Regions from separate parts of the Hydrogenophaga sp. T66 genome, predicted to be linked through region 1. Evidence: predicted binding sites of a transcription regulator. Region 1 holds the regulator's gene; the other holds the start of a gene.
What was found. Region 1 encodes HrcA, which represses chaperone genes, less so after heat shock. Its sites were predicted from a motif close to TTAGCACTCNNNNNNNNNGAGTGCTAA; they were not measured.
Positions count from the first base shown of each region.

Region 2: groES (co-chaperone GroES) is a predicted target of HrcA. The motif match lies at 2,102-2,128, and genes of this name have one in related genera.

Region 1 covers NZ_JBXVVX010000002.1:92,114-95,518, reverse strand. Annotated here, with positions in the region: gene AC2D80_RS09425 (NAD kinase) at 1-720, opposite strand, end outside; gene hrcA (heat-inducible transcriptional repressor HrcA) at 859-1,887, shown strand; tRNA gene AC2D80_RS09415 (tRNA-Ile) at 1,924-2,000, shown strand; tRNA gene AC2D80_RS09410 (tRNA-Arg) at 2,041-2,117, shown strand; gene greB (transcription elongation factor GreB) at 2,218-2,781, shown strand; gene AC2D80_RS09400 (RelA/SpoT family protein) at 2,794-3,405, opposite strand, start outside.
Region 2 covers NZ_JBXVVX010000001.1:329,136-332,540, forward strand. Annotated here, with positions in the region: gene groL (chaperonin GroEL) at 48-1,691, opposite strand; gene groES (co-chaperone GroES) at 1,739-2,029, opposite strand; gene AC2D80_RS01540 (ABC transporter ATP-binding protein) at 2,280-3,044, shown strand; gene AC2D80_RS01545 (ABC transporter ATP-binding protein) at 3,041-3,405, shown strand, end outside.

The DNA.
Region 1 (3,405 bases):
GCAGGGCACCACCACCGGCCGGTTGGACAAGGTGTGTGGCGCGATCGGCACCATCAGCCAGCCCGCGATCGCCGGGTGCAGCAGCGGCCCGCCGGCGGACAGCGCGTAGGCGGTGGAGCCGGTGGGCGTGGCGATGATCAGGCCGTCGGCCCGCTGGTTGGCCACGAAATGGCCATCGACCTCGACCCGCAGTTCGATCATGCTGGCCACGCCGCCGCGGTTGACCACCACGTCGTTCAGCGCCGTCGCTTCAAACACACAGCGCCCATCGCGCCACACCGACGCCGCCATCAGCGCCCGCGCCTCCTCGGCGTAGACACCGCGCAGGATGGCCGCCAGCGGCTCGCGATAGCCTTCCAGCGCGATGTCGGTGATGAAGCCCAGGCGCCCCTGGTTGATGCCCACCAGCGGGACACCATAACGCGCCAGCTGGCGGCCAATGCCCAGCATCGTGCCGTCGCCGCCGACCACCAGCGCCAGGTCACACAGCCGTCCCATCGTCGGCACATCCAGCGCGCCGTACTGCGTCAGCCCGGTGTTGTCCGCCGTCTGGCGCTCCAGCGACACCTCGCTACCCAGGTCGTGCAGGAAATGCGCCAGCGACTCCACGACCGCGCGGGAGCCCGGCGCGTGGTACTTGCCCACCACGACCACGTGACCAAAGCGCGGCCGCCCGGCGGGCACGCGCGGGGTGGCGACAGGCGTGGGCGGGGTGGACATGGGGGGATTACAACACGCAGCCGAGGCGGTTCGGGTCGGCCGGCGGGGTGTCCGGATCTCAGGGAAAACCACCGGAAAACCACGAAAGCGCGGCGCTGAGCGCCCGCTCGCGCAGACCGCGTCCGTAGAATGCGCAGCATGCTGGACGATCGTGCGAAGTCGTTGCTCAAGGCCCTCGTGGAGCGGTACATCGCCGACGGGCAGCCCGTGGGCTCGCGCACCCTGGCCAAGGCCACCGGCATGGAACTCTCCCCCGCCACCATCCGCAACGTGATGAGCGACCTGGAAGACCTGGGCCTGATCGCCAGCCCCCACACGTCGGCCGGGCGCATCCCCACCGCGCGCGGCTACCGCCTGTTCGTGGACACCATGCTCACCGTGCGCCGCGACCAGCTGGTTGCCCCGGTGGCCGACATCGCCGGCGCCAGCCTGGAAGCCAGTGCGCCGCACCGCGTCATCAGCCACGCAGCCCACATGCTGTCCAGCCTGTCCCAGTTTGTGGGCGTCGTCATGGCCCCGCGACGGCCCTCGGTGTTCCGGCACATTGAATTCCTCAGCCTGTCTGACCGGCGCGTGCTGGTGATCATCGTGTCGCCCGATGGTGACGTGCAGAACCGCGTGATCCACACCCAGGTGGCCTTCAGCCAGACCCAGCTGCTTGAAGCCGCCAACTTCCTCAACGCCCACTACGCCGGTCTCACCATGGAAGCCGTGCGCGAGCGGCTCAAGACCGAGCTGGACGCCCTGCGCAGCGAGATCGCCGGCCTCATGCAGGCCGCCATGGACATCGGCGCGCAGCCGCCCGCGCCCCAGGATGAGGTCGTCATCGCTGGCGAGCGCAATTTGTTGTCGGTGAGCGAGTTCTCCAGCGACATGGACAACCTGCGCCGCCTCTTCGACCTGTTCGAGCAGAAGACCCAGCTGGTGCGCCTGCTCGATGTGTCCGCCCAGGCCGATGGCGTGCGCATCTACATCGGCGGCGAAAGCCAGGTCGTGCCCTACGAAGACCTCTCGGTCGTGACCGCGCCGTACGAGGTGGACGGTCAGGTGGTTGGCACGCTCGGCGTCATTGGCCCGCAGCGCATGCCGTACGAGCGCATGATCCAGATCGTCGACGTCACCGCCAAACTCGTGAGCAATGCGCTCAGCCACGGCAAGACCGGCTAAGGCCGCAGCAACGCGCCGCCTACAATCCGCGCCGGCGGGCCGTTAGCTCAGTTGGTCAGAGCAGGGGACTCATAATCCCTTGGTCGCTGGTTCGAGCCCAGCACGGCCTACCAGCCAGACATCGAGAAAAAAGCTGCTATACTTCAAGGCTTCGCGGCTGTAGCTCAGTTGGATAGAGTACTTGGCTACGAACCAAGGGGTCGTGGGTTCGAATCCTGCCAGCCGCGCCACACAGAAAAGCCTGCAGCTCACGCTGCAGGCTTTTTTCTTGGTGGTTCCCCCTCTGTTCATTACCGTGCCCGCCGACGCCGAGGCGCCGGCCTCCACCGCATGAGCAAAGCCTTCACCCGAGAGAGCGACGCGCCGGACGACGAAGACGACGGCGCGTCAGCCTTGCCTCCGCTGCCGGGGGGCAAGAACTACATCACCCGCGCCGGGTACGAGCGCCTGCGCGCGGAGCTGATACATCTGATCGATGCCGAGCGCCCCAAGATCGTCGAAATCGTGCACTGGGCCGCGAGCAACGGCGACCGGTCGGAGAACGGCGACTACCTGTACGGCAAAAAGCGCCTGCGAGAGATCGATCGGCGCATCCGTTTCCTGACCAAACGCCTGGAGATCGCCGAGGTGGTCGACCCATCGATGCACCACGGCGGCGACCAGGTTTATTTCGGTGCCACGGTCACCTACGCCGACCAGCACGGTGAAGAAACCACGATCACCATCCTGGGCGTGGACGAAGCCGACAGCGCGCAGGGGCAGATCAGTTGGGTGGCGCCGGTGTCGCGCGCCCTGCTGAAGGCGCGGGTGGGTGACGTGGTGCGCCTGGCGGTGCCGGGCGGCGTGCAGGAGCTCGAGGTGCTGGCGGTGTCGTACCCGGCGCCGGCCGCCTGACCGGCAGATGGCTCAGGCCTTGGCCGGCTTGTGCCGCTGGGCCTTGATGACCGAGGCGGTCCGTTTGAGGCTGCGCAACACCGCGGCGAGGTGTTGCCGGTCGCGCACCGCGACGGAGAAGCGGATGTCGGTGGCGGTCTGGGCCGGTTCGTCCCCCATGTCCACGTGGGTGATGTCGGCCTCGGCGCCGGCGATGGCTGCCGCCACCCTCGCCAGCACGCCTTTGCCATTGGACACGGTCACGTCCACCGTGGTGTCGAACGGCCGGACCGGTTCGTCCGCCCATTCGACTTCCAGGAAACGCTCGCTGTCCCGCGCGCGCAGGCGCCGGGCGGTGGGGCAGTCGTCGGCGTGCACCACCAGCCCCTCGCCGCGGCCAAGGTAGCCCACGATGCGGTCGCCCGGGATGGGCTTGCAGCAATGGCCGTACTGCACGGACAAGCCCTCGCTGCCGTCGAGCGTGACGACGCCTTGCGTCAGACTCTCTTCCTCCCCGCGCGCATAACGTTCGGTGCTGATGAGCAGGGCATCGGGCTTGAGGCCGGCTTCCGCCAACAGCACCGCGAGCTTTTTGCCCACCATGCCGGCGATGCGTTTGCCCATGCCGATGTCGGCCAGCAATTC
Region 2 (3,405 bases), on a different contig from region 1:
ACGGCAAGCCCTTGCAACGCCGGCATGGCGTCGCTGGCAAGGGGCCATTACATGCCCATGCCGCCCATGTCGCCCATGCCACCCATGCCGCCGGCCGGGGCAGGTGCCTCGTCCTTCGGGGCCTCGGCGACCATGCACTCGGTGGTCAGCATCAGCGACGACACGGACGCGGCGTTCTGCAGCGCGGTGCGGGTGACCTTGGTGGGATCCAGGATGCCCATCTCGATCATGTCGCCGTAGGTGTCGTTGGCGGCGTTGAAGCCGTAGTTGCCCTTGCCGTTCAGCACGGCGTTGATCACCACGCTCGGCTCGCCACCGGCGTTGAACACGATCTCGCGCAGCGGGGCTTCGATCGCCTTGAGCACCAGCTTGATGCCGGCGTCCTGGTCGGCATTGGCGCCCTTGATCTCGCCAGCGGCCTGACGGGCACGCAGCAGGGCCACGCCACCGCCGGGGACGATGCCTTCTTCCACCGCGGCGCGGGTGGCGTGCAGCGCGTCTTCCACGCGGGCCTTCTTCTCCTTCATCTCGACTTCGGTGGCGGCACCGACCTTGATGACGGCCACGCCGCCGGCCAGCTTGGCCACGCGCTCCTGCAGCTTCTCGCGGTCGTAGTCGCTGGTGGCTTCTTCGATCTGGATGCGGATCTGCTTGACGCGGGCTTCGATGTCCGCGGCAGCGCCGGCGCCGTCGATGATGGTGGTGTTTTCCTTGGCGACTTCGATGCGCTTGGCCTGGCCCAGGTCGGCCAGGGTCACCTTCTCCAGCGTCAGGCCCACTTCTTCAGCGATCACCTTGCCGCCGGTCAGGATGGCGATGTCTTCCAGCATGGCCTTGCGGCGGTCGCCGAAGCCCGGGGCCTTCACGGCGACGACCTTCAGGATGCCGCGGATGGTGTTGACCACCAGCGTGGCCAGGGCTTCGCCTTCGACGTCTTCGGCAATGATCAGCAGCGGACGGCCGGCCTTGGCCACCTGCTCGAGCACCGGCAGCAGGTCGCGGATGTTGCTGATCTTCTTGTCGAACAGCAGCACGAACGGGTTGTCCAGCAGCGCGGCCTGCTTGTCGGGGTTGTTGATGAAGTAGGGCGACAGATAGCCGCGGTCAAACTGCATGCCTTCCACGACATCCAGCTCGTTCTGCAGCGATTTGCCGTCTTCCACGGTGATCACGCCTTCTTTGCCGACTTTGTCCATGGCTTCGGCAATGATGTTGCCGATCGAGTCGTCGGAGTTGGCGGAGATGGTGCCGACCTGGGCGATCTCTTTGCTGGTGGTGGTCGGCTTGCTGATCTTCTTCAGTTCGTCGATCAGGGCGATCACGGCCTTGTCGATGCCGCGCTTGAGGTCCATCGGGTTCATGCCGGCGGCCACGTACTTCATGCCTTCGCGCACGATGGCCTGGGCCAGCACGGTGGCGGTGGTGGTGCCGTCACCGGCGTTGTCGCTGGTCTTGGAAGCGACTTCCTTGACCATCTGGGCGCCCATGTTCTGGAGCTTGTCCTTCAGCTCGATTTCCTTGGCCACGGACACGCCGTCCTTGGTCACGGTCGGGGCGCCGAAGGAGCGCTCGAGCACCACGTTGCGGCCTTTCGGGCCCAGGGTGACCTTGACCGCGTTGGCCAGGATGTTCACGCCTTCGACCATGCGGGCGCGGGCTTCGCCGCCGAAAATGACGTCTTTTGCTGCCATGTTGATTTCTCCGATTCAGTCAATGGGGGGGTGAGGGGGGAGAAGGATCACTTCTCGACGACCGCGAACAGGTCGTCTTCCTTCATGACCAGCAGCTCGTCGCCGTCGACTTTGACGGTCTGGCCGCTGTACTTGCCAAACAGCACACGGTCACCGACCTTGACGGTCAGGGCCTTGGTTTCGCCTTTGTCGTTCGTCTTGCCCGGGCCGACGGCCAGCACCTCGCCCTGGTCGGGCTTCTCGGCGGCGGCGTCGGGGATGACGATGCCGGAGGCGGTCTTGGTTTCGCTGTCAATGCGCTTGACGATCACGCGATCGGCGAGAGGACGAAGTTTCATTGCATCTCCTGAAATGGATGGGGGTGAAGCGGTGCATGGCGCCCGTCGGGCGCCCGGCGCGCCGGTGCGGTGTTAGCACTCAACGCTGGCGAGTGCTAATCATAAGGGCGCGCGGGCGGCTTTTCAAGCCGGCAGTCGATGTCAACCGGGCGACTTTTGCGGGGGGTTTACCCCAGTGGCCCTGCATGGTTAGTTTGCTAACAATGCGCGCTCACCCACCGGGGCCGGTACCGCCGGCCGGACGCGATCCATGAGCACTGACTACATCCTCGAAACACGGGACCTGACCCGCGAGTTCAAAGGGTTTGTCGCGGTTGACCGCGTCAACCTGCGCGTGCGCCGCGGGTCGATCCATGCCCTGATCGGCCCGAACGGCGCCGGCAAGACGACCGTGTTCAACCTGCTGACCAAGTTTCTGCCGGTCAGCGCCGGGCAGATCTTCTACAAGGGTCAGGACATCACGCCGCTGAAAGCCGCCGACGTGGCCCGCGACGGCATGGTCCGCTCGTTTCAGATTTCCGCCGTGTTCCCGCACCTGACGGTGCTGGAGAACGTGCGGATCGGGCTGCAGCGCCAGCTGGGCACGAGTTTTCACTTCTGGAAGCCGGAATCCAGCCTGTACCGCCTCAACGACCGCGCGCGCGAGTTGCTGGAGCAGGTGGATCTGGGCAGCTTCGCCGACACGGTGACCGTCAACCTGCCCTATGGCCGCAAGCGGGCGCTGGAGATCGCCACGACGCTGGCGCTTGATCCCGAGCTGATGCTGCTGGACGAGCCCACACAGGGCATGGGCCACGAGGACGTGGGGCGGGTGGTGGAGCTGATTCGCAAGGTCGCCGCCAACCGCACCGTGCTGATGGTGGAACACAACATGAACGTGGTGGCCAACCTGTCGGACACGATCACGGTGTTGTCGCGCGGCAGTGTGCTGGCCGAGGGCCCGTACGACACGGTGTCGAAAGATCCGCGCGTGCTGGAAGCCTACGTGGGATCGACCGAGGAGACCGCCGCATGAGTGAGCCCCTGCTGAAGGTCGCGAACCTCGACGCCTGGTACGGCGAATCGCACATCCTGCACGGTGTCAACTTCGAACTCCACGAGGGCGAGCTGATCACGCTGCTGGGCCGCAACGGCGCGGGCCGCAGCACCACGATCAAGTCGATTCTGGGCCTGGTGGGCAAGCGCACCGGCTCGATCCGCATCGGCGGCGTCGAGACGATCGCGATGCCGACGAACCGCATTGCCCGGCTCGGCCTGGGCTACTGCCCGGAAGAGCGCGGCATCTTCTCGTCGCTGAGCTGCGAAGAAAACCTGATGCTGCCGCCCACCATCGGCCCGGGTGGTCTGAGCGTGGACGAGATCTACGAGATGTTTCC